4 regions of the Brevibacillus ruminantium genome follow, and region 2 is predicted to be linked to each of the others. Evidence: riboswitches for the same ligand, from Rfam matches in the RefSeq annotation. Region 2 holds a riboswitch; each other region holds the start of a gene.
What was found. Region 2 has a riboswitch for S-adenosylmethionine ahead of NDK47_RS07740 (pyridoxal phosphate-dependent aminotransferase). Riboswitches for the same ligand answer to the same signal wherever they lie in the genome.

Region 1: it holds a riboswitch for S-adenosylmethionine, as region 2 does, so the genes downstream of both, mtnK (S-methyl-5-thioribose kinase) here and NDK47_RS07740 (pyridoxal phosphate-dependent aminotransferase) in region 2, are expected to answer to the same signal.
Region 3: it holds a riboswitch for S-adenosylmethionine, as region 2 does, so the genes downstream of both, NDK47_RS10275 (homoserine dehydrogenase) here and NDK47_RS07740 (pyridoxal phosphate-dependent aminotransferase) in region 2, are expected to answer to the same signal.
Region 4: it holds a riboswitch for S-adenosylmethionine, as region 2 does, so the genes downstream of both, NDK47_RS02345 (sugar ABC transporter substrate-binding protein) here and NDK47_RS07740 (pyridoxal phosphate-dependent aminotransferase) in region 2, are expected to answer to the same signal.

The regions. Positions count from the first base shown of each region.
Region 1 is NZ_CP098755.1:1,107,256-1,114,841, reverse strand. Features, by position in the region: gene NDK47_RS05390 (ABC transporter ATP-binding protein) at 1-608, opposite strand, end outside; gene NDK47_RS05385 (ABC transporter ATP-binding protein) at 639-2,381, opposite strand; gene NDK47_RS05380 (GNAT family N-acetyltransferase) at 2,519-3,061, opposite strand; gene mtnA (S-methyl-5-thioribose-1-phosphate isomerase) at 3,248-4,291, opposite strand; gene mtnK (S-methyl-5-thioribose kinase) at 4,288-5,517, opposite strand; SAM riboswitch class I at 5,675-5,820, opposite strand; gene NDK47_RS05365 (anti-sigma factor) at 5,956-7,149, opposite strand; gene NDK47_RS05360 (sigma-70 family RNA polymerase sigma factor) at 7,124-7,586, opposite strand, start outside.
Region 2 is NZ_CP098755.1:1,606,264-1,613,849, reverse strand. Features, by position in the region: gene NDK47_RS07760 (aminotransferase-like domain-containing protein) at 1-433, opposite strand, end outside; gene NDK47_RS07755 (DUF4367 domain-containing protein) at 662-1,624, opposite strand; gene NDK47_RS07750 (RNA polymerase sigma factor) at 1,803-2,369, shown strand; gene NDK47_RS07745 (DUF4179 domain-containing protein) at 2,356-4,011, shown strand; gene NDK47_RS07740 (pyridoxal phosphate-dependent aminotransferase) at 4,255-5,430, opposite strand; SAM riboswitch class I at 5,586-5,701, opposite strand; gene NDK47_RS07735 (MFS transporter) at 5,826-7,103, opposite strand; gene moaC (cyclic pyranopterin monophosphate synthase MoaC) at 7,110-7,586, opposite strand, start outside.
Region 3 is NZ_CP098755.1:2,105,195-2,112,780, forward strand. Features, by position in the region: gene NDK47_RS10265 (polyamine ABC transporter substrate-binding protein) at 1-94, opposite strand, end outside; gene NDK47_RS10270 (saccharopine dehydrogenase family protein) at 183-1,385, opposite strand; SAM riboswitch class I at 1,982-2,089, shown strand; SAM riboswitch class I at 2,167-2,275, shown strand; gene NDK47_RS10275 (homoserine dehydrogenase) at 2,360-3,685, shown strand; gene glpK (glycerol kinase GlpK) at 3,657-5,150, shown strand; gene NDK47_RS10285 (extracellular solute-binding protein) at 5,373-6,446, shown strand; gene NDK47_RS10290 (ABC transporter ATP-binding protein) at 6,459-7,586, shown strand; gene NDK47_RS10295 (ABC transporter permease) at 7,583-7,586, shown strand, end outside.
Region 4 is NZ_CP098755.1:436,668-444,253, forward strand. Features, by position in the region: gene NDK47_RS02335 (ABC transporter substrate-binding protein) at 1-448, shown strand, start outside; gene NDK47_RS02340 (S-layer homology domain-containing protein) at 1,046-2,152, shown strand; SAM riboswitch class I at 2,226-2,346, shown strand; gene NDK47_RS02345 (sugar ABC transporter substrate-binding protein) at 2,475-3,500, shown strand; gene NDK47_RS02350 (sugar ABC transporter ATP-binding protein) at 3,580-5,064, shown strand; gene NDK47_RS02355 (ABC transporter permease) at 5,066-6,061, shown strand; partial or broken gene NDK47_RS02360 (transposase) at 6,471-6,782, shown strand; gene NDK47_RS02365 (hypothetical protein) at 6,849-7,016, shown strand; gene NDK47_RS02370 (hypothetical protein) at 7,258-7,586, shown strand, end outside.

The DNA.
Region 1 (7,586 bases), 500 kb from region 2:
CGCTGCGCGGTTGTTTGCAGTGTTAAGATCTGGATGTAATTGCAAAGAGCACTGAGCAAAATCAGGGCAGCGTAGCCTCCCGCCAGCAGCAGTATCGGAGGAATTTCACTGCTGTACAGAGATTTTACCTCATCTGCTGTCAACCGAATTCCCTGGACCCGGTCAATAACCTGCCCAGAGCGAACCAGCGTCGCCTCCACCCGATCTCTGCCCTCGCTCGCCGACAACGGCTCGATTCGGGGTTCTCCCTCCTCTGTCAGCTCTCGATCCAGCATGTAGTAGCTCGTTCCCTCGGTCACGATCTGGGCCCTGCTGCCCTTTTTCTCCTGGTCAGCAGGCAAAGAGCCCAGCCAGTCCTCCCTGATGTAATAGCGGTCCGCCAGCTGCACGCCGAGCTCGCTTCCTTCGGCAGTAAGCGGTTGTTGTTCAAAGCGATACCAGGTTTTATGAATCGCCAGAATATGATTGTCAATCATGACTTTGGCCAAAAAGGGGCCGGCCAGCTCCGCAGCCGTTCCGAGCAGGAGCAGAAGCAGAGCCCCGACGATCTGTTTGCGAAAAGGCAGCGCATACTCTGCCAGTCGCTTCCATACATTTTGCCCGTTCATTTCACCTTTCACCTTTCCCCTCTCTGCCCTCTAGCCTGCTGCGTCTTGTTCCATCTGCTGGCGGCGGTACTGCTGCGCATACCAGCCGTTTTCCGCCATTAACTGGTCGTGCGTTCCTCGCTCCACCACTTGACCTTCGTCCAGCACCAGAATCAACTGCGCATGCTGGACAGCAGAAAGCCGGTGGGCAGTAATGATCGTTGTTTTTCCATGCCGTTCCTCTCGCAGGTGGCGCAGGATGCTTTCCTCCGTCCGGGCATCCACTGCGGACAGGCAATCGTCCAAAATCAGGATGTCTGGTTCCATGAGAAGCGCCCGGGCAATCGAGATTCGCTGTTTTTGTCCCCCGGAGAGGGTGACGCCTTTTTCTCCCACCATCGTATCAAGACCGGCAGGGAACTGAGTCAGATCTTCTCTCATCTCGGCCAAAGAAAGCGCATGCCATACCTCTTCATTCGTTGCGTCCGGCTTACCGAATGCGACATTGGACGCAATCGTCCGGGAAAACAGCAGATGTTCTTGCGGAACGTAGGCCATTTTTCCACGCAGGGCAGACAGCGATATTTGTTCCAGGGGGTAGCCGCCTACAAGCATGGAGTCTGGAGGAATCGGAAACTGATGCAAGAGAGCGCGGCACAGTGTTGACTTCCCGCTTCCTGTCCGTCCCACGATTCCCAGCGTCTCTCCTTCCCGAAGCAAGAAGCTGATATCGGAGAGGGCGGCCTTCTCTGAACCGGGATAGTGGAAGGTGAAAGACCGTGCCTCTATCGTACTGCTCGACACTGCGTCGATCACTTGTTTCTCCTCTTTCACTTCCGGCTGCTCGGCAAAGAATTCGGACAACCGTTTGAGAGAGGCACTACCGCGCTGGAGAATGTTCATCAGCCAGCCGAAAGCAAACATCGGCCAAATCAACAGTCCGAGATACAGGTTAAAGGCAACCAGATCGCCGAGAGAAATCGCACTGGAGAAGACCAGATAGGTGCCGTATCCCAGCCCGATGAGAAAGCTGAAGCCGATAATAATCCCGATCGTCGGTTCAAACAGAGCGTCGATCCGGGAAACGCTGATATTTCGCTCCATGGTTTTTTCACTGACCCGTCGGAAGGATTCTACATCCTGCTCCTCCTGCACGAAGGCTCGCAGCACACGGACGCCGGATACCGACTGCTGAACATGATCGTTCATTTCGCCGAATGCCTCTTGTGCCAGGTAAAAGCGATCGTGGAGGAGCTTGCCGTAATACGCCGTTGACCACGCCAAAAACGGCATCGGCAAAAGCGCTGCCAGCGTCAGCTTCCAGTCGATGGCGACCATCATCACGGTAAGTGTCAGCACTGTCGCAAACAGGGAATCGACAAGCGTAAGCACGCCCATTCCGGCTGTCTGTTCAATAGCAGGGATATCATTGGTAGCCAGCGCCATGAGATCACCGGAGCGGCGCCGTGAGTAAAACGAAGGGGAGAGGATGGTCAAATGGCCAAACAGACGCTCGCGGAGTGACCGCTCCAGCATCAAGGAGCCGCCAAACAGCAGGTAGCGCCAGAAATAGCGGAGGGCATACAGCGCAAGCCCGATCAGGAGCAAGATAACAACGGTTGTAGTCAAAGCGGACATCGTGAGGGAGCCGTTGCGGATTTGATCGACCGTTTGTCCGATCAGGCGCGGCGGCCAGAGTACAAGCAAATCGATAAGAAAGAGAATAGCAATCCCGACCGCATACCTTTTCCAATATTTTCTGAAAAACCAGGACAATTGTCGCCATATTTTCACGTCGTCTGTCCCTCTCTTCCTTCATAATCGTCCTTTGGAGAAAACATGGCTCCGCCATTCCGATTGGCGGAGCCTGAGACTTCTTGCTTTAGTTTACCCAAATTTTCTTTTCAATCCAAGTTTTTCTTATTGGAGATTTAGCGCCATTCGTTGGACAGCATGCTGTAGACAGCATGGTCCACAAAATGATCGTAGAGAAACTCATTGCTTCTCATGATTCCCTCCAGAGTAAAGCCAAGCCGCTCGGGAATCGCCCTGCTTTTAGCGTTCTCCGTCGCTGCCTGGATGGTTACTCTATGCAGATTCCAGACACCGAAGACGAGGTGATCGAGATAGGCCGATACAGCCTCCGTCATCAATCCGTGACCGGAATACTGCGCGCCCAGCCAATATCCAAGAGAGGTTTTCCGGTTATTCCAGTCAATGTTATGTGCCCCCACAGTCCCAGCCAAGCGTCCGTTGTACCAGATGCCAAAGTGGGTTCCCTGGTTGCGCATATCCTGATCCAATGTGGCGGAAATAAAGCGCCCCGTATCCGCTACCGTTTTGATATGATCCAGCCACGGCAGCCACTGACGCAAATGTGCCCGGTTCGTATCCGTCAGCCAAAACATCTCCTCTGCATCTGTCAGCTCCAGACGTCTCAGAACGGCATACTCTGTCATCGGTATGACCCTCATACTTCGCTTCCCCCTCTTTCTTCATCCTCGCTGCCCTTGCCTTCACCAACTGTCAGCTATCAGCCAGGTAAGGCCTTCGCTGCCTTGTCATAAAATCCTCTTGACATGAAAAATGTTCACCAAAAGCTCCCTATGCTGAAAGTGAAATAGCGCCCCGGTGCAGGGCGCTTCTCTCTCGAACAGATCCTATGGTTTGGCTTTGCCGATTTCCTCTGGTTTGAAAATACCGGTCTCCGTTACAATCGCGGTAATATAGGCCGCTGGCGTCACGTCAAAGGCAGGATTGTACACCTGGATACCATCCGGCGCTACCTGTTTGCCGAGGCCATGTGTAATCTCTTCGGCCGGACGCTCTTCGATCGGAATCTCCGCTCCCGTCGCGGTCTCCAGATCAATCGAAGAAAGCGGAGCGGCTACGTAAAACGGAATCCCGTGAGCCTTGGCTAAAACGGCTACTCCGTAGGTGCCGATTTTATTGGCGACATCTCCGTTTGCCGCTACGCGGTCCGTTCCAACGATGACCGCCTGTACCTTGCCCTGGGCCATGACCATGGCAGCCATGTTGTCGCAAATCAGCGTAACATCAATGCCCGCCTGCTGCAGCTCATAAGCCGTCAGTCTTGCTCCCTGCAGCACCGGTCTTGTTTCATCGGCGTAAACTTTAAGATTCCAGCCGCGTTCTTTGGCCAGATAAAAAGGGGCGGTTGCCGTTCCGTAGGCTGCCGTTGCCAGCGCCCCCGGATTGCAATGCGTCAGGATGCCCATGCCGTCATTGAGCAGAGTGAGCAAATTCTCCCCGATCGTCCGGCAAACCTCTGCATCCTCGCGCTGGATGGCCAGTGCTTCGTCCAGAACTGCCGCTTTCAGGACATCTACCGGCTTTTCGCCTTCTTGGTCAATCCGGGCTTTTACGCGGTCCAGCGCCCAGAACAGATTCACTGCAGTGGGGCGCGCAGTCGCCAGGTAATCTGCTCGCTGGTGCAGCAGCTCCCGAAAGGCTCCTGCATCTGCCGCTTCAAGCTGACGTATACCCAGGTAAAGGCCATATGCTGCCGCCATGCCGATGGCCGGAGCTCCGCGCACTTGCAAATGACGGATCGCCGCCCATACTTCCTCTGCCGTTTCGATGGTAAGCACTATCGTTTCAACAGGTAAACGCGTCTGGTCGAGCAGAAGGAGTGCGTCTCCCTCCCACTTTACCGGTGCAAATACTTCACTTGATGTAGTCATGCCGTTGCTGCCTCCTGATCAAATCGTGTGGTAACATTCCGGACGATATCGGTGATATCGGTCGACTCTTCAATACTGCTGCGCTTCAGAATCAGTTCCTGTCCGATGCGCAGCGCCAGACGCTCGGCTTCCGCACGGGTCTGATCATCCTGAATGCTGTTTAGGTCTGCCACTCCCGCAAGTCCGATCACACGGCGAAGAATTTTACAGCCAGCGAACCCGGCGGTGTCCTGAATCAGCCGGTTTACATAGCTTTGCCAAAGCCCCTCTACGTGGGCGCTGCGCTCCTTCGCCTGCTTATGCCACAGCTGGACAAACTGGGAGACAAATTCATTCCAGACATCCTCCACCGTCGTCAACAGGTATTCGCGGTACTCCTCCCGTTTTCCTCTGTCAGACTGAAGTCCATGCTGACCCGCATAGTTCAGAATCAGGTTGGCGACGACAGCGCCGATATCAAAGCCGATCGGACCATAGTAGGCAAATTCCGGATCGATCACCTTGGTAGATTGCTCGGTGACAAAAATGCTGCCCGTATGAAGATCGCCATGCAGCAGCGCTTCGGCCCGGGTCAGGAAGTCCAGCTTCAGCTTGGCGATTTCCAGCTTAAGCGGCTTATTCTTCCAGATCTCCTCCACTTCTTTTTTGATCAGCGGATTGAAATTGTTGGTCGATGCATTTTCGTACGGATCGGTAAATACCAAGTCTTCCGTAATTTTGCACAATTCCGGATTCACAAATGTTTTGACAAGCGCTTTTTTCTCGTAGGGATGTGCGCCCAAGTCTGAGGTGAAGAAGAGCGTATGTGCGAGAAAGCGGCCGATTTGCTTGGCAAAATAAGGGTAGCGGTTTCCTTCGATCAAGCCTTTGCGCATCAGGATGTGATCGCTCAAATCCTCCATGACCGTCAAGGCCAGCTCCTGATCAAAGTGATATACCTGCGGGACCAGGTCAGGTACGAATTTATACTGGGTGCGCAGGGCCTCGCTTTCGATGCGGGCACGATCCAGCGTCAACGGCCACGATTCACCAACGACGCGCGCATAGGGCAGAGCCTGCTTGACAATCACGCTTTTGCCTGTGGCTTCCTCCTTGATATGGAATACCAGATTGAGGTTGCCGTCGCCGATCTCATGGGAAGTCAGGGTGGCTCCCTTTTCAAACAGCCCGGGCAATTCTTTCACATACTCTACTGCTTCTTGTTCAGTCAACGCACGATACGCCATGACTTATTCTCCTCTCCCATTATCATTTTATATATGTCCAGCGATGCCTCTTTCAACGAATCCAGACAAAACGGTCATGAGGGCGTTTTTTACATAAAAAAGACCTCTTATCCCGAAGAAAAGAGGTCGTATCGTACGCGCTATGCGTGTCGTCTCCCCCTTATCTTCCAGAATACTTTTGCTTCTGCAGGAATTAGCACCGTGCACATCGCTTTGTTTCGCTGTCAAACATGCTGACAAGCAAGCGCTGTGTCGGTTGCCGGGTATCATCGGGCCAGTCCCTCCACCTTCTCTGGATAAGGTATCCAACGTATGCAGTTTTGATTTAGTTTGAATCATACACGCGCCAATGCACGCTGTCAACACTCTTTTTTGGAAGCCGCACCGCTTTCGCCTTCGTCATCGACTTGGCTCTGCGTGTACGCGTGGCAGTTCGTTTCACCAGCTGTTTTGCTCTCCAGAGGCACTGGGGTGATTCAAATTCCACCAGTCTATTTTCCCCAGAAATGCCGCTGTAATTGAAGGCTCTTGTTTGAGCCTGAGCAGTTCTTTGGTTGCTCCCGTCACTACGACACCATAGATTTTTACGCCGTTTTCCTCGAGGTACTGATAGCGCTCCTGTATCTGCGCCCCCTCTCTTTGGAAAATCAGGCTCTCGGCAATCGACTGACTCAAGCGCTTCTGCTCCGCGAGGTATTTCATCTCCGCCACGTAGGCAGCCGTGCGGCGCTCCTCCTCCCCTCTGACGATAATCGGAACTTCCCCGAAGTCAAGACCATTTTCCGGATATCCCCAAATCTCACCCGCAGACAGTAAAACAACGCCTTCTTTTGCCATTTCATGTTTGCGTTCCTGTCCGGTATCTACTGCCAGCCAGGTCAGATCCAGGTCATAAGGCGCCAGGAATTGATAAAGCTCTCTTAGGCTCATCAAATGGTCAAAAGAGATCGCCAGCTGTGATACGGTACCCTCCGGCAATTTTTCGAGGGTAGACCACGCCGGATCACGCCGATATGAGTGATCCTGCGAAGGAGTGTTTTCCAGCGGGAAGAGAAAGAATAAGTGTTTCTCGCGGAAGCCGTTATTCCAGACAGGCCGGGCTGAAACCTTGTAGAGCACATTGGTCGTTTCAAAGCTCCCCACCCGCTGCCTATCTCCTCCGATCCGCTCCCGCATTTCCATTTGAATTTTGCCGTACAAAAGACCGACCTGCGCACCACTGCTCCCCACTTCAATTCCCGGCTGGGTAAAGTTGACCAAATCTTTGGAGACACGATAGGTCTCATCGTAGAGGGAGCGGCCAATCCAGAAATTCACGAGCCATGCCGCAATCCCGATCAACAGAGAAATTCCCACCGTATAGGCTGCATTTGAGAGCCTGCTTTTCCACTTCCCCCGGCGGATGATCGCGCGCTGCTTGTCTTCAGGCAAGCTCTCCAACAAGGATTTGTCACTTCCTTTTTCCAAGGGTTCTTCCTCTCCGAGCAGTAGCTCTTCCAATCTCTCGGCATACTCCGGATCATCGGCTAGGCGCTGCCGCAGCTCTGCTTCTTCCTGCGCGCTCAGCTCGCCGCGCAGATACGCCAAGAGCATCTCTTCCCGCTCCCTATTCATCCTGTCCGCATCTGTCATCCTGATTATCCCTCCACCATTTTCGCATCTTCACACGTCCCCGATAGAGGGACCGCTTCACATCCGCTACATCGATCCCGAGGACATCCGAAATTTCCGCATAGCTTAGCTTCCCGGCATAGAGAAGCAGCGACTGCCGCTGTTTTTCCGGCAGCGCATCCAGCGCATCCTGCACAGAGGCAAATGTCTCTTGAAGAACGACCGCAGCCTCCGGACTCGCTGCCCTCTGATCTGCCTGATCGGGAAATGCATCGGTCAAGTATTCCGGCTTTCGCTTTTGCTTGCGATGCCAATCGATAAATGCGTGGTACGCAACCTTGAACAGCCAGGGGCGAACCTTTTCTCCCCGATAGGTATCCAGGTGCTGAAAGGCGCGGAAAAAGGTTTCCTGCGTCAAATCCTCCGCGAGACCGGCATCACCGGTCAGTTTGCGGAGA
Region 2 (7,586 bases):
CGTCTCCATCCACCGGAATTGCACGGATGCCGCGGAACTGGAAGAGCTGTACAGCCGCGAGATAGGTCGGATTTTCTACCAGCACGACGTCGCCTTCGTCCAGGTAGACGCGACAGAGCAAGTCGACGGCCTGCTGGGAGCCGGTAGTGATCAGCATGTTTTCTACGCCAACGTTCATATGCTTTTGTTTCATGCGTGACGCGACCCATTCCCGGAGCGGAATATAGCCATCGGTCAAGCCGTATTGCAGGGATTTGGGTCCCAGATCAAGCGCCCGGTTAAATGCTTCCCGCATCTCTTGGATCGGAAAAGAATCCTCGGCAGGCAAGCCTCCGGCCAGTGACAGCACTTGATTTCCCTGCGTTAATTTCAAAATTTCACGCACAGCCGATGAGGTCAGTGCATTGGTCGATTGTGAGAATGAATACTCCATCCTATGTTCCCCCTTGATTGAGCTTATTCCTGTTTTATCACTGCGTCGAGGATAAGTCCAATCTCACAAAGCTATGGGTGGAATAGGTTTTGACTATGTCGAGCGAGGGTTCGGTCGAAATCGCCCGTAAGGGATCAGTTCCACAGGGATGTACAACAACTACAGAATGGCATATAACGAAGCCGCAAGCTTTTCATCGCTTGCGGCCCCTGCTTTACTCGGTTTTCTTTACCTAAACCATTCGGCTACGGTGATCATCTGTTCCACCGTCATGTCAGAAGTCATCATATAAGTGATTCCTTTGTCTTCCCAGAGAAGACCGTTAAAATGGGTTAAATCCGGATTGCGGTAGCTCGACCCGGGGGTGTGGAAGCTGATGCCCTCGCTGGTGCCTATTTTGACCGGTTTGATTGTTTTAGGCTGCATCACGGATTTCTTTCTCTCCTCCAGGCTTTCTTTGCTGATGACGATGCTCAAGAATGCGGCCGCGTTCCCTGGCGTTTCATTGAATATATCAACAGACGACGATTCTTTGCCCTTGGTATATCCGTAGCTCAGCGTGGCGCCCAGAGGCAAAAGCGTAGGGACTTTGAAGGAGGAGCCGAATTTTTGCTCAGCTTCTTCCCGAGTCAGCTCTTGGGTAGTCTCAGCCTGCCCCTTCACTTCCGGCCATTCGATCACAGCCGGGTCCCACACATCGACGGACTCGGCGATTTTTTTTAGTTCATCGGCAGAAAGTCCGCTGGCAAGCTCGTAAACAAGCCCTTTTTCTTCTTCCCATATGAATACGTTCATTTTGTCATATTTATCGGGCTGTTTTCCCATGTACGCTTTGCCTTTGGCAAAAGACACCTCCTTCAACTCTCCCCGTTCCTTTGCGGCTTCTCCCGGATGGATTCGCAGGAAGAACGGATTGCCCGCATTCCCGTGGTAAGAGATGACTACCTGGCTGGCTGAGCGCTTATAGGACAGTGTCGGATAATAGTTGCCCTCCGGCAGGTACTTTGGCACTTTGACAGAAAATCCTGCCTGTTTGGTTGCTTCGGCCGGGGTCAAGTCCATGATGAGATCGCCGGATTCCGGCGTAGATTGAGTGGCTGCAGCTTGGGCCAAAGCCAGGGCATCTCCTGTAAAAGTATTTCCCGCCAACAGAGTCGCTGTCGCCAGCAGAACCGTTTGAATTTGTTTCATCGCGATTCACTTCCCTTTCTCAATTTGTCGTTTCACCCCTTTACTACCGAAGCACTATCCATTCCCTTACACCTGCAAAAAAAAAAATTAAAAAAAGGAAATTATTATGTAACATAGATCGATAACCGACAGTAGTAGCAAATGAGTGACTACTTTCAGACTCATGGGAGGATCGGGAATGGAGGAAGACAAAGAGTGGGTCAGACAAGTCTTGTCCGGCGAGAAGCAGGCGTACGCCCACCTGATCAATAAATACAGGAACAAGGTCTTTTCCCTGCTGTATCGGATGACCGGCAATCCGCACGATGCCCAGGATCTGGCGCAGGAATGCTTCATCCGCGCTTACCGGTATTTGCACAGCTATGATGAGAACCGGAAATTTTCCTCCTGGCTGTACCGGATTGCCGTCAATGTCTATGTCGACACGCAGCGTTCGCTGCAAAAGAAGCAAGTCTCTCTCGTAGAAATCGAGGAGAATACGCTCTCGGACGGGAATAGTCCGGAAACGATGTATCTGCAGGAAGAACACGCCTCGGAATTGCATGAACTGATTGGCCAACTGCCGGAAAAGTACCGGGTTGTCCTACTGCTGCGCTACGTAGACGAGCTTAGCTATCAGGAGATCAGCGACATCCTGGAGATCCCCCTGCACCAAGTGCAAATCAGGCTGCACAGAGCCAAGCAGCGGTTGCGAAATTACTTCCAATCGGCAGAGAAAGGAGGCGGCTTGCATGAGGTGCTATGAGATCCGTCAAAAGCTGGAACGCTATGTGGAGAAAGAAACGAGCGTAAGTGAAAACATTGAGATTGAAACACACCTGCTGGACTGCGCCGCTTGCAGAGTCATGCGGGATAAGCTTGCGGCGGAAGCGATCGTCCTGAAACAGGCTGTGCCCTATTCTCCTTTAACAGATGATTTTACCGCCGGCATCATGAATCAATTGGAGCCTTACCCAGCCACAGAAAGCCCGGTCGAAATGGAAACCAATTCAGCGCCTTCGCGACACGCTTGCAGCAGGACTCCTGTACAAAGATCAAAGCGATGGGCTCGTATGACAGCAGCATCGATTGCCGCGCTGTTCGTGGCATTTTCGCTCGGCATGTTTGTCTCCCCTACCTTTGCCGCGTACATTTCAACGTTTGTCAGTAGAATCGGCGGAGAGCTGGGATTGAAAAAGGCAGCAGAGCAAGGCTTCAACACCCCGGTAAATATGGCAGCAACTGATCAGGGGGTGACTTTGCGCGTCAAGGAGATCATCGCAGATCCCACGCGGCTCGTCGCCACGTATGTCCTGGAGGATGAAACCGGACAGATTCTGCCTGACCTGTTTATCCCTCATTACAACGGTAACAATATTTACCTCACCGACAAGCAAGGGAACATCCTAAATAGCGGGCCACAAATCTTCAGACGCGGCGATCAATATGCGGATTTTCTGTTTTCATTGAACAACCCGCCAAATGAGCTAGTCCTGCATTTTGACATCAGTCATTTCGGAAGCAATGAACCGCGAAAAGCAGTATGGAAGCTGGATATACCCGTTAATATCCAAAAAAGCATGGCGGCGACGAAAAGTGTCCCGGTCAACGCGATCTATGAGTCTCCACAGGGTATTGTCTTTACCTTCGACAAGGTAGTCTACGCTCCCAGTGCCACCCGGATTGACCTGACGACCAGCTTTACGCCGGAGAAGAAGAAGCAACTGAGAGAAATGGCTGCGGCGCCGACTGGAAGAACGGACGCTGACAGCATACGGGAGTTCGGCACTCACCGCTTCTTTTACCATATCGTCGATCAAAGCGGAAACGTCGTCGCCAAGTCCGAATATGAGCCAAACGAAAAACAAGGCCGACGGATCTCCTTTACCCAGTCCCGCGATGTCCGGGGAATCGATCCTGACATAATAAATTGGCATGGCTCGTATGTGCCTGCTGATCAGCCGGAAGAACTGACATTCGTTCTGGATGGAGTGGAATTGCTCGAGCCAGCAGATTTTTCCATCTCCTACTCTCCTGATAGCCTCAAGCAGCAGCCTGTCTCAAAAACATACGGAGAGCTGGAAGAGACTTTCACGATCACCGACATGGCCAAAGGCATGGACCCAGAAACGCAGGAGCCCGTCTGGACGATCGAGCTGAAGGGCTTGGGTAAACTGGACAGCTTCCCCTACTGGAATCTGTATGACAAGAGCGGCAAGCGCTTCGACGTCCAGACCGATTTTGGCAAAACGCACATGAAGAATTCACCCGATGGGGTCGTGTTGGTCCAAACCCTCATTGTCAAAGGAATGCAGCAGCCTCCGCAAAAGCTTACGCTCGCTTTGCAAACCGTCAAAACGAGGTACATGGATTTGAACTGGCAAGTGCCGATCCCGCCTAATCCGTGAAGCTGGTCGTGGGCAGCACCTGCATTCCATCACGCCATCATAAAGGCCCGGAGCCATGAGCGCTCCGGGCCTTTTGCTGAGAAGCTATGCTGCGCGAGTTTTGCGATTTCCTCGGGATCATTGGGGAGCGGACAGTCTATGCTCCCGTGCAGGACGAAGACCGGAGCGGAGCCTGGAAACGGGCTTCTTGCCACCGCGGCCCCTCGGCAACGTGACCAAGTAACCTAGAGACCACTAGCACGCCTAGCGAACAAACAGCCCCAGCTTCTCAATCCGCCGCACTGCCTCTGCCAGCCGTTCTTCATTAGACAGAAGTGCTGCCCGCACATACCCCTCGCCCGTCGGTCCAAAGCCGACGCCGGGCGCGACGACCACGTGAGCTTTTTCCAGGAGCAAATCGGAGAACTCTACCGATGTAAACCCTTTTGGGACGGGCAGCCAGCTAAAAAACGACCCCTCTGAAGGCTTGGCCTGCCAGCCGATCCGGTGTAACTGGGAAAACAGGACGTCGCGGCGGCTTTGGTAAACGTTGACCAGATCGCGTACGCACTGCTGGGAGTCCGTCATCGCCTTGGCCGCTGCCATCTGGACCGCACCGAACATACTGACGAAGTAATGGTCCTGAATCAAATTAATCAGACGCACCAGCTCTTTGTTTCCGACCATCGCCCCGACGCGCCAGCCTGCCATGTTGTAAGTCTTGGACAAGGTGTAAAACTCAACCCCCACCTCTTTGGCACCCGGTACTTGCATGAAGCTGACCGGCTTTTTGCCGTCAAAGCTGATCGCACCGTACGCAAAGTCATGGCAGACGACGATCTCATGCTTGCGCGCGAAACGGATTGTCTCTTCGAAAAATTCCACAGGCGCATTCACCGCTGTGGGGTTGTTCGGGTAGTTCAGAAACATCAGCTTGGCTTTTTCCAGGTCTTCGGCTGGGAGCTTGCCGTAATCGGGGAGAAACGCGTTCTCTGCCCGAAGCGGCATCATCACCATGCGGCCGTCTGCTACGGCAACGCCAGACCAGTAATCCGGGTAGCCCGGATCGGGGACCAGGGCGACATCTCCCGGGTTGAGCAGCACCTGGCAAATCTCCACCAAACCGGTCTTGCTGCCGAACAGGATCGCTACCTCTTCCTCCGGGTCCAGCTCCACGCCGAATTCTTCGCGGTACCAGTGAGCGACAGCCTGCTTCAATTCAAGCCTGCCGCTAAATGGCGGGTATTTATGATGGACGGGACGAGCTGCCTGCACGCCCAGCTCTTCCACAATATGCGCAGGTGTCGGCAGATCGGGATTTCCTTGCCCGAGATTGATGATGTCATGTCCAGCCGCAATGGCCTTGTTTGTTTTGGCTACGAGCGTCGCAAAAAACTGCGTCGGCAGCCGGTCAATCATAGCAGAGGGTTGAATGCGCATTCGTTTTTTCTTTCCTTTCCTTTTTCGTATCGCAAACGCGAGTTAACGGAATGATTTTCTTGCTGTATCAGAAAGAAGCCCCGGAAGTTTATCCGTACCGATTCAGTGAAAAAGCCCCTTTTCCTGTACAGAAAAAGGGGCGGTAAAAGTCCGCGTTCTTATCTGTCAGGTAGGCTCCTGCTGGAATTGGCACAGCACCCGCGTTGGTATTCCATCGCGAATCCGCTGCCGGGCTTCATCGGGCCAGTCCCTCCGCCTCTCTGGATAAGGTTACAGAATTCGTATTCATTTGAATTGCTTTCATACTACTTGAGTGAATACTGAGGTGTCAAGAACCATACAAACCATCCTGCTCCCCATACTAAGGAGCGTGCAGGCTACCTTTCAATCATGTGTCAATGCTTTTGGACGGTAAGTGCCGCCGACAGCTCCGACCGCTTAATAAAGGAGGTGTACACCCCAAAACAGACCACTGCGAGCAAAGCAAAGGCCGCCATCGCATAAAACAATCCCTGTGCCTTCAGCACTTCAAAGGCCACGGCTCCCATAAGCGGTCCCACCATGCGTCCTGCCGAACCAACGCCGCCAACCAGCCCCTGAATCATGCCCTCTCTGCCGGGAGGCGACAACTCCGCAGCGATTGTCGGAACAGCCGGCCATACCAGCATTTCTCCCAGCGTTAGGACAAACATGGCTGCAAAAAAGCCAGCGTAAACAGTCGTCTGCGACAGGATCAGCATGGACAGCGAAAAGAGACAGCCGCCCAGCAGCATCTGCGCTTTCAAGGATTGGGCGACATGCTTGATCACCCAGGCGATTAACGGCTGTCCCAAAAGAATCAGGGCGCCGTTCAATGTCCACAGCAGGCTGTATTGTTTCAGCGAGATGCCCAGCGTCTGCATGTACGCAGACAGCACCGTTGTCCACTGCACGTAAATGATCCAGCAGACCAACAAGCCCATGGATAAAAAGCCGAGAGCCATCCAGGCTACAGACCGGGTGGCGTGGATGGCCGAATGGCTGTCCATGGTTGCCGGGCGATCCAGACTATCCAAGCCTTCCGCTGATTCTGGTGTTGGTCTCCGGTCTTTTACGGGACCATGCTCGATATCCGCGGCACGGCTCAACATGAGAAACAGACCAAGCACAGCCACCTGAAGCGCGGCATTGCCAAAAAACGTCCAGGCAAATGAGATGCTTGCCAAGATTCCGGCAGCTCCTGCACCAATCGCGCCTCCGATATTGAGGGCGACATAGACCATGTTTAAACCCTTGCGGCCGCCCTCCGGCCACAACAGGCCAATCAGGGCGTTCAGCACAGGAAACATGATGCCGGAGAAAAATCCGTTCAAAGGAAGCAAGACGGTATAAACCGAGAAGTCTGTGGTGAACCCAAGTCCGATCGCCACTGCTACGGCTCCCACCGTGGCAGCGCATAAGGTCAGGAGTTTTCCCCAGCGGTCAAAAAGAAAGCCGCCAACCACACTGCCCACAAGATATGCCCCCTGGTTCAGCATAAGCACGCCGCCCGCCACTGCAAGCGACTTTCCCAGGACATCGTGGATGTAGATGGTGACCAACGGCCAGATACAGGCCATGCCTGTAGAATGGATAACGGCAGCAATGGCCAACAGCCGAATGCTGCGCGGATAGGAATTCCATAATCGGTTCATCTCGGGTTAGGCCTCGCTCCGATAGAAATCTCCGCTTTTCCCGCCGGTCTTTCGCTCCAGATAAGTAGGCCCGATGACCATGCCTTTATCCATCGCTTTGCACATATCATAGACGGTGAGTGCGGCAGCAGAGGCTGCGGTCAATGCTTCCATCTCTACGCCGGTTTTCCCGGTCGTTTTGACGGTCGCCTCAATTCCCAGCGTCATCTCGTCTTCATAGGAAAAACGGATATCGATTCCGGTGAGCGGAAGCGGATGACACATCGGGATGATCTCCCAGGTTTTTTTGGCGGCCATCACTCCAGCCACCTGCGCGACTGCCAGTACATCTCCCTTGGCGATCTGTCCCTCGCGAATGCGCTCCAGGGTTTCCGGCTTCATCGTAATTTTGCTGACAGCCAGCGCCTCGCGTTTGGTATTATCCTTGTCGGACACATCCACCATTTGGGCGCGCTGCTGTTCGTTGAAATGGGTCAATTGGTC
Region 3 (7,586 bases), 500 kb from region 2:
GGGAAGTAGCAGTACTGCATGCAGTCACACCTGTCAGAAGGGCAGTGAGCAACAAGAGCAATACGAGTGGGCTTGTCCAACTTTTTCTAGTCATCTGTATCTCTCACCTTCATTTCCGCTGTAATGAAAGATCGGGAAGGCGTGGTGAGCCGCTCCCGATCTTTTTATACTCAAGTTACGCACTACGATATTTGCCGAAGAGGGGCAGTTTTTTCAATCACATCCCACATCATGCCGCGAGCCTTCAGGCGCTCCAAAAAGGGAAGCGGATCAATCAGCTCGGGAGGGATGCAGCCAGTCGCGCCAAGCAATCCTTGCGCCATCATGTCGACAGCGACGACTGGCGGGATGCCTGTCTGCCAGATCGTAGCCTGGAATTCAGTTTTGAAAAAGACCTCATCATGGTTGGCGATCGTGTACACGTAAACTTCTTTTCGTTTGTTATTCTTTCTGCCTTTGACGAGAGCACCGACAGAGGAATATCCGTGAATTTTGCCTGCCAGGTCTGCTGGTTTGGGCATCGTTGTCACGACTACATCGCGAGGGACAACCTTAATTCCCCTGACGTCAATTTCTTCGTCGCTGTCCAGTCCCAAATAGCTCAGCACTTTGAGCGTGTTGACGAAATCGGGATGGAGCGCGTATTTGAAATCCACGTATTTGCAGCCCTTGGCTCTGCCGATGGTTTCACCGAGGGTGGTGGCTTCCTCGTGCTCTACGTTATAGCAGTCCATCCAGCCGATGGGTTCAGGGAATTCGAACTCCTCTTTATTGGCAAAAGGAGTAGGGAGGTACTGCTCCCCTTTTTCAGCCGTCCAGTAGTTGGGTTTGGCCAGACACTCTTGAATCGCGGTTTGCGGGCTGAAGAAAGAGCAGAAGCCGTCATAGTCGACAACCGAATTATCGGCATCGCGAATCAGGATTTCGTCGACCTCATCGAGCTGATCGACCGCGTAGCGGGCAGCGATATTGGAGAAGCCCGGATCGCAGCCGAGTCCCATGATGCCGAGTATGCCTGCCGCTTTAAATTTGTCGTTCCAGGCCAACTGCTTGCGCAGCCATTGTGGGCCGCAGGAAGCGGTGTCGATATAATGGGTTTTTGTATTCAAGCAAGCTTTCATTACTTCAAAATTGTTTTCGGGTAAACCAATATGCAAGAGCACATCAATGTCCTCTAAAATACTTTGCACACTGTTTACGTCGCGCGCATCGACGCGTTTTACCTGAATTTCCACATCGGTTTCCCGACGCAATTCAGCAGCCAGTTCTTCCGCAGGTCCGATCGAAATATCGGCCAGCACCAGTTTTTTTAAATAAGAGGATTTTGCCAATTCGCAGGCACTTACCTGTCCAACACCGCCAACTCCTACTATTGCGACTCGCATAGAGTCCTCCTTCCATATGGTCACACGTTCTATCTTCGCATTCGAAACAGCCATTTCTGCAAATGCAGATCAATGGTAGCGGGGAATACAATAACCTGATGCACAACATCGATGGGTTCACGCGGACGAAGTCTCATCCAAACAACCTCCTTCTGCCGTTACAGGCAGGAAATAGTTTTGCGCAGCTAAGTGGGACGATGGTGCAAATATATGGGCAAAGGCCTTCGCATCAAGTTCCACCTCCTTTCAAAGAAAACAACGGGGGTATACGGTCAGCCTGATGATCTTAGCTAACTATATTCGTCATAGCTGGCGTCCCATGCGCAAGGGAAAAGAAAAAACATAATCAGATTTTTCTGAATATAATATGCAAGAATAGTTCCAACGAAAGTCAGCGGGTTCACCCTTTTTCGCTAGCGGGTTTTGCGATCACTAATTTATCAATCATGAGAATTTTGACGGAAATCTTTATCAAAAAAGAGAATTTTTCACCCTGCTGTTTTCCAGAGGAAGCAAAGCATTGTTGTGAAAGGTCAGAAGAATCAGTTGACGCGGTGACAAGAATTTCTTACAATGTTTTCTACAGGAACATACGAATCTTATCCAGAGTGGCAGAGGGACTGGCCCGATGAAGCCCGGCAACCGTTGCAATATCGCGACAAGGTGCCAATTCCTGCAGGACACGAGGTCCTGACAGATAAGAAGCGGGAGCATCCTCTCTATGAATGCCAACCTTCTTCTTACTGGAGAAGGTTTTTTTATTTTCCAATTTCATACTTCTTTCTTATCCAGAGAGGTGGAGGGACTGGCCCGATGAAGCCCGGCAACCGTTGCGTATTTCGCGACAAGGTGCCAATTCCTGCAGGACGTGATGTCTTGGCAGATAAGAAGGGGTCCCGTTCACGACGAGCCTTCTTCTTATCCGAAGAAGGTTTTTTACTGTACCCAATGACGAGAAAAAAGGAGTGGGCATGATGAGTACGGAGGCAGTAAAAGTGGGCTTGTTAGGTGTCGGAACAGTAGGGGGCGGGGTGCTAAAGACAATTCGCCTGCAGCAGCAAAAGCTGTCGGAACGGTTGGGCCGACCCGTTGAAATCGTCAAGGCGCTTGTACGTGATCCCGGAAAGAAGCGGACTGTGGAGCTCGATCACGATCTGATTACCACCCGGTTTGAAGAAGTCTTGAAATCCGATGTGGATATCGTCGTCGAAGTAATGGGCGGGGTCGAGCCTGCTTATGAATATGTGCGGGCATTGATCGAAAAGGGCTGTCATATCGTGACGGCCAACAAGGAATTGCTCGCGAGGCACGGTACGGAACTGATTCAATTGGCGAATCGCCACCAGGTTCAGCTTGCTTACGAGGCGAGTGTGGCTGGGGGCATCCCGATTCTCGGAGTCCTGCGCCAGTTTTTGCGGACGAATGATATCTCGTCCGTCAGTGGTATCTTAAACGGGACGACCAATTTTATCCTCACCCAGATGGAGCAGGCCAAGCTGCCTTACCATGAAGCATTGAAACAAGCGCAGGAATTGGGCTACGCAGAAGCGGACCCCAGCTCTGACGTGGAAGGCTGGGATGCTTTGTACAAATCCTATATTTTGGCCCAGCTTGTCTTCGGTGAAGCCCTGCCGCTCAATCAGGCACGCAGGAGGGGCATTGATTCCCTGCATCTCGGACAGCTCACACTGGCTCATGAGCTGGGATACCGGATCAAGCTGCTCGCTCAAGCCACGAAGGCGGAAGGAGGCGTTCAGTTGTCGGTCAGCCCCACCCTTTTGCCTCTCGATCATCCTTTGGCACAGGTACAAGGTGCTGATAATGCGGTACAAGTTTCGGGAAATATCGTGGGTGATCTGCTTTTCATGGGGAAAGGAGCGGGAGAGTTGCCAACCGCAAGCGCCGTCGTGGAAGACCTTGCCTATTTGCTTACGCAGCGCTTTTCCCCCCACCCGCTTTGGCGCGAGCGACAAGGAAATCATGGTGTGGGAAAAGAAGGCACATGGAGTTTTGTCTACCTGGAAAGCACGGGCTTGCAGGGGACGCCGGAGCAGATTCTTCATTTTTTGAACCTGGGAGGTGTTTCCATAGCGAAGCAGCGAATACAGTATGACTGGGCAAATGTGCTGCGAATCGGAGTGATTGCCCGTGGCTTTACCGATGAGCATAGAGCAGCCCTGCAGCGTGATTTTGGCATCCAAACAGACGTATTCCCTGTAATCTCCAGGGGAGAAGAGCAGGACATATTGGGTGCAAAAGGGAGAGAGGTCGATGGAAAAGAGATACATTTTGGCTATTGATCAGGGGACGACCAGTTCCAGGGCCATATTATTTGACAAAAGCGGGAGCGTCGCAGGTGCGGCTCAGAAGGAATTTACGCAGCTCTTCCCGCAGCCGGGCTGGGTCGAGCATAATGCCATGGAGATCTGGTCTTCCGTAGTCGGCGTGATCGGGGAGGTGCTCGCCAATCACAATGTCTCCGCAGCAGAAGTAGCGGCGATCGGAATCGCCAACCAGCGGGAAACGACGGTGGTATGGAACCGGCATACAGGCATCCCGATCTATCATGCCATCGTCTGGCAATCCAGACAAACCTCGGCGATATGCGAGAAGTTGAAGCAGCAGGGGCATGACGAGCTGTTTCGGCAGAAAACAGGTCTGCTCATTGACGCCTATTTTTCCGGGACGAAGGTAAAATGGATTCTCGATCAGGTGGACGGGGCACGTGAGCTTGCGGAGCGGGGCGATCTGTTGTTTGGGACCATCGATACCTGGCTGATCTGGAAGCTGTCGGGTGGGCGAGCCCATGTTACCGACTATACCAACGCTTCGCGGACGCTGATGTACAACATCTTCGAACTGAAATGGGACGACGAGCTGTTGACGATACTCGGCATACCGCATTCGATGCTGCCGGAAGTAAAAGGCAATGCAGAGGTGTACGCTGCGACGGACAAGGACCTGTTTTTCGGTGCCGAGGTACCCATCTCAGGGGCGGCGGGCGATCAGCAGGCAGCTTTGTTTGGGCAAGCCTGCTTCGCTACTGGCATGGCGAAAAATACATACGGTACCGGCTGTTTTTTGCTGATGAATACGGGAGAACAGGCAGTCCGCTCGGCGCATGGGCTGTTGACTACGATTGCCTGGGGTCTTGAGGGAAAAGTGGAGTATGCACTGGAAGGAAGCGTGTTTGTCGCAGGTTCGGCAGTTCAGTGGTTGAGAGACGGCCTTCGCATGCTGAAAACCTCTGCGGAAAGTGAACGGTATGCCACGGCCGTGCCATCGACCGAGGGTGTGTACGTCGTCCCGGCATTTGTCGGTTTGGGAACGCCGTATTGGAACAGCGACGTGCGCGGAGCGGTTTTTGGACTGACGCGCGGGACCCAAAAGGAGCATTTCATCCGCGCCACACTGGAAGCACTGGCCTATCAGACCAAAGACGTCGTCATGGCGATGGAAGCTGATGCCGGTATTCCGCTGACCAAGCTGAGAGTAGACGGCGGCGCTGTCATGAATCAGTTTCTGATGCAATTCCAAAGCGATATCCTGGACGTTCCGGTGGAGCGGCCGCAGATCCATGAGACGACCGCGCTGGGAGCCGCCTATTTGGCTGGCCTGGGTGTAGGCTTTTGGAAAAGCAAGGAGGAGATTCAACGCAACTGGCAGTTGGATCAAACCTTTGCCCCGGCACTTAGCGAAACGCAGAGAGAGGCCCTCTATGCGGGCTGGAAGAAAGCAGTTCAGGCAGCGCTGGCATTTTTGTAAGTGTTTTCATTGACAGTAAATGAAATGTATGGTTATACTTTAGAAAAGTTGATCGGTTTGAAATGACATACGGTTAGGCGGAGAAATCGGAGAAAACCCTTACCCGTAAACACATTTCCTTAAGGGGAGGAGTGTGTTTATCGTCGGAGGGGTTTTCTTTTTATTTGTCTTTTCAAACGATTCGGTCAACAGAAAAAACAGAGAAGAAAGAGGGTCTGGCAAATGGTAAAGAAATGGCTGAATGTCGTAGCAACGGCAGCTTTGTTGTCTACGGTCGTGGTGGCTGGTTGTTCTTCCGGGGATTCGGGAACACCTAGTGCAGGAGCGGGTACAGAAGGGGGCGGCTCCAAAGCAAAAGAGCTGGGACAGATTGCGCTGTACTCACCTGAAACACCAGATATGACCAAAGAAATTGGACAAAATTTTGAAAAGGCTTTCAAAGGTTCTGCTATTAACGTCCAGTACGCTGGTACCAATGTTCTGGTAAACCGGATGATCGCGGAAAAGGATAATCCGATGGGGGATGTCTGGTACGGCGGAGGAGGTTTCCTGCCATTTGAATCAGCCAAGGACAAGGACATTATCACCGCTTACATACCCGAAGCGATCAAGGATTGGCCGGAAGTGCGAGACGGCATCAAAATCAGGGACAAGGATTGGAAATGGATTGGTGCTGAGGTATTCGTACTCGGCTTTGTCTATAACACAGACCTGGTAAAACCGGAGGACGCCCCGAAGACATGGGATGATTTGCTCGATCCAAAATGGAAGGGGAAGCTGCAAATGCCGAACCCGGCCGCATCTGGGACGGCGACACTCACTGTTCTTAGCCAACTGATGGATCGCGGAGAAGAGCCGGGCTGGAATTACTTTAAAAAGCTGGTCGATCAGATGAGCGCCATGCCAGACTCCGGCTCCTCACCAGGGAAGGCAGTTGCCAAAGGGGAAGCTGAGGTCGCCATCGCCTTTGACTTTATGGCCTATGAAATGAAGGCAAAGGGTGAAAAGGTAGACTTCATCGTACCGGAGAAAACACCTGTGATCGTCAACCCGGTATCTCTTGTGCAGGACGGGCCTAACCCTGACGGAGGTAAAGCGCTGATTGATTACTTGCTCTCCAAAGAAGGACAGCAGACACTGGCAAACTGGTATCATATTCCGATTTCCCCAGAGGTCGAATCAAAAACACCGCTCAGCCTGGAGAAGGTCATCCCGCACGCGCAGGAGCTTGATGTAGATTGGGTGGTGCAAAACTACGATCGCGTCCGGAATGAATGGCGCCAAAAATTCCAATAAGGAGGTTCTTCCATGGGGTCGGTTAAAATTGAAAACCTGCATAAATCGTTTAACGGAATCGCCGCATTGGAAGATGTGAGTCTGGAGATCCGGGAGGGCGAGTTCTTCGCCCTTCTCGGACCGTCCGGATGCGGAAAAACGACGACCATGCGATGCGTAGCCGGATTTGAGAATCCAACGTCCGGCAAAATCTATATCGGAGATCGGGATGTAAGCAATATCCCGGCCAACCAGCGCAATTGTGGAATGGTTTTTCAAAGCTATGCGCTTTTCCCACATCTCACCGTGTTTGAGAATGTGGCCTACAGTTTGCAGGTCCGCCGCTTTTATCAGGGAGGACTGGGCACAAAGCTGTCAGTTCTCGGCGGTATGTTGAACCGCAAATTGGGCAAGGTGGACAAGGATACAGAGAAAAAAGTTCGAGATTCTCTCGATTTTGTAGAACTGGGACATCTCGCTGACAGGCTGCCTGGACAGCTCTCCGGTGGGCAGCAGCAGCGGGTTGCCCTGGCACGAGCCTTGATCATGGAACCAGCGGTGCTGCTCATGGATGAGCCGCTTTCGAACCTGGACAAAAAACTTCGCAATAGCATGCGGGTGACAATACGCCGGATACAGCAAAAAGTGGGGATTACCACCATATTCGTTACCCATGACCAGGAAGAAGCGATGAGCATGGCTGACCGGGTAGCGGTCATGCAGGGAGGAAAGCTGGTCCAGGTGGATTCGCCTACAGCTTTATACAGCAATCCGTGTTCCACGTTTGTAGCCGATTTCGTTGGATCATCCAATATTTTCAAGGGTATGGTTAAATCCTCATCGGACCAGGGAACCGTGCTCCAACTGGACGGCGGCCAGTTGATCAGATCCTCATTTGGTACGACGCGTAGCGAGGTTGAAGTCATCATTCGCCCGGAAAGCATCATGCTCACAGCAGATCAATCGGAGAAGGAAGCGGCCAATTCGCTTGAGGGTACGATCACGATGTCAACGTATCTGGGGCCGAGCATTCGTTATGACGTTCAGGCAGGAAACCTGCAATTTGAAGTGGACAAGACATTTGAAGCCGGTACACCCTTGTTTTCTCCGGGTACGAAGGTGAAGCTGTCAATTGATCCCAATCTCGTGGTGATTCTATGA
Region 4 (7,586 bases), 1.2 Mb from region 2:
GGCCAAGGTCCAGGCGGCGAAGGAAAAGATACAAGGAACGCTCACAGACGGGCAAAAGGTAGCGATCTACAACATCCGCCCGAAAGAATTCTACGTGTACGGCGTGCGCAACTTCGGCTTTACGCTGTACAAATCATTGGGGCTGACGCCTCCTGATCCGGTCCGGAAAGAAATCGAGAAAGACCCGAACTTCTGGGCGACCCCCATCACGTTGGAAATGCTGCCGGAATACGCGGCAGATTATATTTTTATCACCACTTTCCAGGATGGCGACTCCAAGCGTCATTACGATGAAATCAAAAAAAGCGCATTGTGGAAGGCGCTCCCGGCGGTAAAGAATAACCATGTGTTTGAGATCGATTTCGACAGATGGTTTGGTTATACACCGCATGATGTGGAGTTTCAGGTAGATGATGCCGTAAAATGGATCACCGGCCAGGGCAGGTGATTGCATAGAAAAAATCGGACTTTCGCCAAGTCCGATTTTTTTGCGTAAAGAGGCCAAAACCAAGCCGTCAGATCGTGCCAAAAGCCTGGCCAACCCGCCCATCCAAGCTCTCCCAGCACTTCTCCACACTCGGCTTGGGACTGCCGAAGATACTGACGCCTTGTTCGCCGGAGGTGCAATTGCATCTGATCCGTCTTCCTTCTTGTCATGAACAGGCTGTAGGCATGCATACCTATCAAAAAGGACAGGGAGAAACGGCAAAATGATGCCAAACATCCGGATCTGGGCTGTTTGCAGGAAGGTTTTTCAGGAAAACAGAGGGGATTGGAAGAAAAATGATAAAAAATGGGGTTTTTTTCTTACTTTTTGCAACCATTTCGTAGGTTTTTCGGTCTATAAAGGAAATGTTTTGAAATCATAGTTGTTATCTGGCAGGAGGATGCGGCATGATTTTATTGTATGAGAAAAAATGGATTTCACAGTCCGCTTTTTGGACGAATCCTTTCGGAGGAGTGTGATTTCATCCGCAAGCAAGTAGCAGCAATCGAGTAATGCCCTTTATTATCTGTTTTGCAAGGAGAAAGGAGATGTGCCGATATGGTAAAACGTTCGTTTGTCTGGTTTTTTGTCCTTAGCCTTTGTTTTCAAGCCCTGTTTGTTCCTGCCGTCTCGGCCGCCTATTATGAGGATGTCCAGGGGCATTGGGCACAGAGGGAGATTGAGGAGCTAAGCAATGTGAACGTATACCGCCTCAAATACGGGAATTTTTATCCCGACAACCCGATGGCCAGGGGAGAAGCGCTTGTGCTTTTGAACCGTGTGCTGGAGAGCGTCTACGGTCCTCTCGGAGTGGCGAAGTCGAATTCCCACATCGATCATCGTTATTCCTATAAGCAGGAAACCGAACAACTGGCTGCAAACATGCATGTGATGCTGAATGTCCAGACCGGCTTTGTCAATTCCTTTGACCCCGGTGACAGCATGCTTTATTATCTGCACTTATCCGAACGCGGCGGCATGAAGCAGCCGCAGAAAAAGAATGGCGACTGGTGGCTGTCTGATGAATATTTGCATAAGCCCCTGACGAGGGAAGAAGCGAGCATGATTCTCTTCCACGTGCTTGCGCCCTACAAGATGCGGACCTCCAACTTTCGAGTAGATGAGGTAGAGCCTTATTTTTCCGGCTATTACCAGTGGAAGCAAGATCGGAAATACGTCGATACGGATTCTCCGTACGCGGCCGCGATTGCTGACTTTAACCTCTTTGTCAGCGAAAAGACATTTGAGCCGAATAAACAGATGACGCGTGCCCAGTTCGCGGTTGTTCTGAAACGTCTCTATGATTTCTGTAAAAACGATGCGCCCAAGCAGTTCCATGACACTGCGGCAAAGCAAAAAGCGATCACCAATCTCTTTTTGACGGCAGCCGATCGGGCCTATCAGCAGCGAGATCAGGAGCAGATTGACCAGTTCTTCAGCAGAAGCGCCCAGCGCACACTGGAGGAGATTGCGCCGCTTCCGCTTCATGACTACGCGGGAAATCTGACACTGAACAAAGATGAAAACCATCCCAACCGTCTCTGGGCAAAGGGCAGCTACCAGCATCCGTTAACGGGCAGCTACCAGGTCACTTACATGTTGGAGCCAGCTTCGTCCAATCATTACGGCTGGCAGGTAACCAAGATCGAATACCAGCAAAAATAAAAATGCCGGTTGACAGGGGGGAAAACAGCGATTATATTCTGTATATACAAAAGGTTTTGATACAAGAATATGACTCTTATCCAGAGAAGGCTGAGGGACTGGCCCTATGAAGCCCGGCAACCTAGCGCGAAAGACACCGATCTTTCGAGCCAAGGTGCTAACTCCAACAGGTAGAAATACCTGACAGATGAGAGGTGCGAATTAGTTGGAATTCTGCCCCTTTCATTTGGAAAGGGGTTTTTTGGTGGGAGAAAATGATTTCATGTTCCGGTTTCAGGACTGAAAAGCGCATCGTTTTATCTTTAAAAGGGGGTTTTCCGATATGAAAAAGAAGTTTGGTGTGATTGGTGCACTTGTCCTGTCTCTGTCACTGATGCTGACGGCTTGCGGTGGCGGCAACAGCGCTTCCACAGGAAATAGCGGAGGAGGCAGCGGTTCCGGGGAGAAGCCCAAGCGTATTGCTCTCATCATGCGGCAAAACGTCGGTACCTTCTCAGCCCAGTACATCGCCGGTGTGAAAGCCGAAGTAGAGAAGAATGGCGGAGAGTTGTCCGTCTTCAATGCAGATACAGATCTCGTGAAAATGGCTTCCAATCTGGATGCGGCAGTCAATCAGCAATTTGACGGCATTCTGATTGACCACGGTACGGCCGAAGCCCTGCAGCAGGGTGCCGAGAAGGCCGTCAAACAAAACATTCCGCTGGTGCTGTTTGACACCGATATCAAACTGCCGGGCGTGCCGGTCGTCGAGCAGGATGACCAGAAGCTGGCTGAGCTGAGCCTGGAGAAGCTGGCAGCCGATAACGGCGGTAAAGGAAGCATCGTGAAAATCTGGGTAGCGGGCTTTGCTCCAATGGAAAAACGTCAAATTACCTATGAAGGCTTCCTGAAGAAATACTCGGACATCAAGGAAGTGGCTGCTTTCGGAAGTGCCACCAACAACACAGCGCTGGACACACAATCTCAAATGGAAGCGATCCTGAAGAAATACCCGAACAAAGGGGATATCACTGCTGTATGGGCGTCCTGGGATGAGTTCGCCAAAGGAGCGACTCGTGCGATTCAACAGGCTGGACGCACCGAGATCAAAGTCTACTCGATTGATTTGAGCGATGAGGACCTGCAATTCATTCAGGACCCGGCTGCCTCCTGGGTCGCCACTGCAGCCGTAGACCCGGGCAACATTGGACGCATTCAGGCGCAAACCGTCTTCCAGAAAATCAAAGGCGAGCAAGTGCCCGACAACGTGAAGCTGAACCCGGTGCTGGTTCAACGCGAGGATTTGCCGACAGACAAGAAAATTACGATGGCCGATCTTTCCGAGTACGTAAAAGAGTGGGGCAAGTGATGTACGCATAAATCGTTAGCTGTTTCCCGTTGATGGCGAATCAACGGGTTTCTTCCTTAAAAGAGGGGAGGTTTCCGACATGACAACCTTGCAAATGAACGGCATATCCAAATCATTTTCGGGTGTGCCTGCGCTCCGATCCGTCGACTTTGATCTGAAGGCAGGAGAGGTACATGCCTTGCTCGGAGCAAACGGGGCCGGGAAAAGTACGTTGATGAAGATTTTGACAGGCGCCTATGAAGCGGACGAGGGGTCAATCATGATCGACGGGCAGCCTTCCTCCATCCAATCGCCGCAGGCTGCCAAAGCACTGGGAATCCAATGCGTCTACCAGGAGGTGGATACGGCGTTGATTCCGTACCTGAGTGTGGCGGAAAATATCCTGCTGGACCAGCAGATTCAGACAAAGGGACTGATCAACTGGCGCCGTTTGTACGAGCAAGCGGAAGCGGTCTTGAGTCAGTTCGGCTTTTCCATCCCGGTAAAAAAGCTGGTGGAATCCTGTACGCTGTCGGAAAAACAGCTGATTTTGATCGCGCGCGCAGCCGTGCAAAAGGCCCGGTTCATTATTTTTGATGAACCGACGGCACCGCTCAGCAATCACGAGACGGAGCGGTTGTTCCAGATCATCGAACAGTGCAAACAGGCGGGAATGGGCATTATCTACATCTCACACCGCTTGGCGGAAATCTTTGAAATCTGTGACCGGATTACGATTATGCGGGATGGACAGCGCATCTCCACGAAAGCGACAGCAGAAACAAACATGGATGAGGTCATCGCCTCCATGCTGGGCAAAAGCTTCTCCGAGGAGTTTCCAAAAACGGTGGTTCCCATCGGAGAGACGATCCTGGAGGTGCGAAATGCCAAAGGGGGCAAAGTGCGCAAAGCGGACCTGCATGTCCGCGAAGGCGAGATCGTCGGTGTGGTCGGTCTCGTCGGAGCGGGGAAAACCGAACTGGCCCGCCTGCTTTTCGGTGCGGATGAGTGGGAGGACGGAGAGCTTCGCGTAGACGGGCGTACGCTCCGCCCTCGCTCGCCGAAAGAGGCTGTGGAGGCGGGCGTGGTCCTGGTGCCGGAAGAGAGGCGCAAAGAAGGGATTTTCGTCGAAGAGTCTGTCGCTCGCAATCTGTCAGTGGCGTCGCTGGCCAAATGGTCGAAGCGCGGGTTTGTACAAAAAAGAGCGGAGTTGGAGCAAGCGGAAAACATCGTTCGGACACTGGGGGTAAAAACAGCCGATATACGCCAGCCAGTCGGCCATTTGAGCGGGGGGAATCAACAGAAGGTGGCCATCGGCAAATGGCTCCAGACGGATGCCCGTCTCTTTATGTTCGACGAACCGACCAAGGGCGTTGACGTCGGAGCCAAGAGCGATATCTACCGGCTGATCGGATCGCTGGCGGCAGAGAAAAAAGGCATTCTGTATTTCTCCTGTGAGTTCCCCGAGGTGCTGGGGATTGCCGACCGGATTCTCGTCATGTTCGAGGGACAGATCGTCAAAGAGTTTGGCCGGGAAGAAGCCACACAGGAGTCCATCATGTATTACGCAAGCGGAGGTGGGTAGAATGGAAGCAAGAAAACTGAACTTGTTCGATTTTGTTTATAAATACGGGACGGTTGCCGTGGTTGCCATCGTCATTCTGCTCTTTAGCCTGACCAACCCGTATTTTTTTACCTACGGAAATCTCACGGATATTCTGCGGTCCATCTCCATTGTGACCTTCGTGGCAGTGGGTGTGACCTTTTCCTTGATTGTGGGCGGCTTTGACCTGTCCGTCGGGTCGACCGTATCTCTGACCACGGTCGTCTCTGCGTCGATGATGGTCTGGTACGAGCAGGGAGCGGCGGCTACATTGATCGTCCCGATCGCCCTGGCCATTCTGGTGGGACTGATCAATGCACTTTTGGTCGTGAAAATCCGGATTCCCGACCTGCTGGCCACGCTGGCTATGCTCTATATCGTCAACGGCGTCCACATGACCTATTCCAAGGGGTATTCCATCTACGCCAACATGCCGATGGAAGATGGAACGACCGCACCCGGCAAGTTCCAGGACTGGTTTCTCTGGCTGGGCCAGGGCGAAATCCTTTCCGTGCCAGTGCCTGTCGTGCTCACCTTCCTGCTTGTGCTGGTGACACATATCTACCTGACCTATACCCGCCAGGGGCGCATGCTCTACATGACGGGAGGCAATGTGGAGGCTGCCCGCCTGTCCGGGATTCCAGTCAATCGCTACCGCACGCTGGCCTATGTACTCTCCGCGCTGTTCGCCGGGCTGGGCGGAATGCTTTTGGCTGCGCGGATCGGTACGGGGCAGGTCAGCAGCGGAGGCTCTTTGCTGATGGATGCCGTGGCAGCGGCGTTTGTCGGGTTTTCCGTCTTTGGTGCAGGCAAGCCCAATGTTTTCGGTACCTTTGTGGGGGCGATTCTGATCGGTGTCCTGCTCAATGGCATGACGATGCTGAACCTTCCTTATTACGCGTATGATATTGTAAAGGGGATCGTTCTGGCGCTTGCTTTGGCGGTTACCTATTATCAATTGAGACGAAAGCGTTCGTAGTGCGTGAGCGCGGGAGCATGGCTTTGTTCCTTCCCTTGTGGGGAGTGACAAAGCCTTTTTTCATGTGTGAAAGTGTTGAAATATAGAAGGAACACAAGTTCCAGTGTACCCGTAACGATTAATTAGCATTGGAAACGGGGCCGCAGTGAGAAGAAGCATGTTTCCCTGCTCAGCTCCGTATTCCGCCCGCAAGGAAGTATGACTGTCCGCTCCGGAGTGATTCGCGGGGGAGACGCAAAAGGAGTACCGCTCCGAGGTCATCCCACGTTGCGCTCCTTTTTCCCGCGAATCCCCCCTCCGCTGAGCAAGGGCTCCACAGTCGCAACGCAGGGAAACATGCTTCTTCATGAGCCGGAGTTTTTCAAAAATTTGTGGGCAAAAGCTTTGATGCAAAATGAAAAATGAAGAAGAAAAATACCAGGGTAACGTCGAAATGGACGAGACTTATTTCTTATTCTCTGAAAAAGGTAAACGGAACATCACCGAACGCAAGCCGCTTAAACGTGGTGGCAAAGCCAAATATCTTGGTATCAGCAACGACCAAGTGTGTGTACTGGTTGCCCGTGACCGACAGAAAATGACTTACTCTGGCGTTCTTGGACGCAGACGGATTCGGACAACGAAATTGGATGAGGCGATTAGTGATCATTTACCTGACTCAAACGCGCTTTGCACCGATTCGTGGAGGGCATTCAATTCGTATGCGAATTCAAAAGCGTTGCTCATTACTGTAATTGCTTTTCATAATTAAAAAAGTGAGAAGTAGCACTATGTTCGGAGAAGAATCATGTTTCCCTGCGGTGCGACTGTGAAGCCCAGCTCAGCGGAGCAGCGTTTGGCGGGAAACAGGGGCGTAACGTGGGATGACCTCGAAGCGCTGCTGCTTTTACGCACCCCCGCCAAACGCTGTGGAGCGGACAGTGAATCTTCCCCGCAGGGCGGAATACGGAGCTAAGCAGGGAAACATGATTCTTCTCACCGCGGCTGCGCAGCACGGAAACATGATTCTTCTCACCGCGACTGCGCAGCACGAAAATACTCCCTCTCTGGATAACCATAGTCAAATATTCAAGAGAAAAGTAAAGAAAACGCAGATAAATTTCGATGTTCCCCTTAGAATATTTTATATTTTCATACTTTAAAAACAATAATGTATCATATATAATGGATTTACCAAAAGAAGGGAGTGTTGTTCCATGCAGCTTCTCGATTCCTATCTGGAGTCAGGTCTGATCGGTATGGCAAGAGGAGGAAAACAGGGATGGTTTTATGCCCATTTCGGCGCCGCCCTGTTGGCAGGGTATTTCATGAACCAGGAGCATGATCTCCCGGAGCATGTAAGGCGGGGCATCGAACAGATTGGAGAAGGCTTTCGGCGGAACAACCCGGAATGGTACCTGCCCCTCAACGAGCCAAAGACAGATCCTGCCTTGCTGGAGAGAGTGATCAACGGGCTGGCGGTCAACACCGAAAAGCTGACGTCATCCGGACACGGCTTTGCTCTGGGCGTTCTCGCACTGAAAGC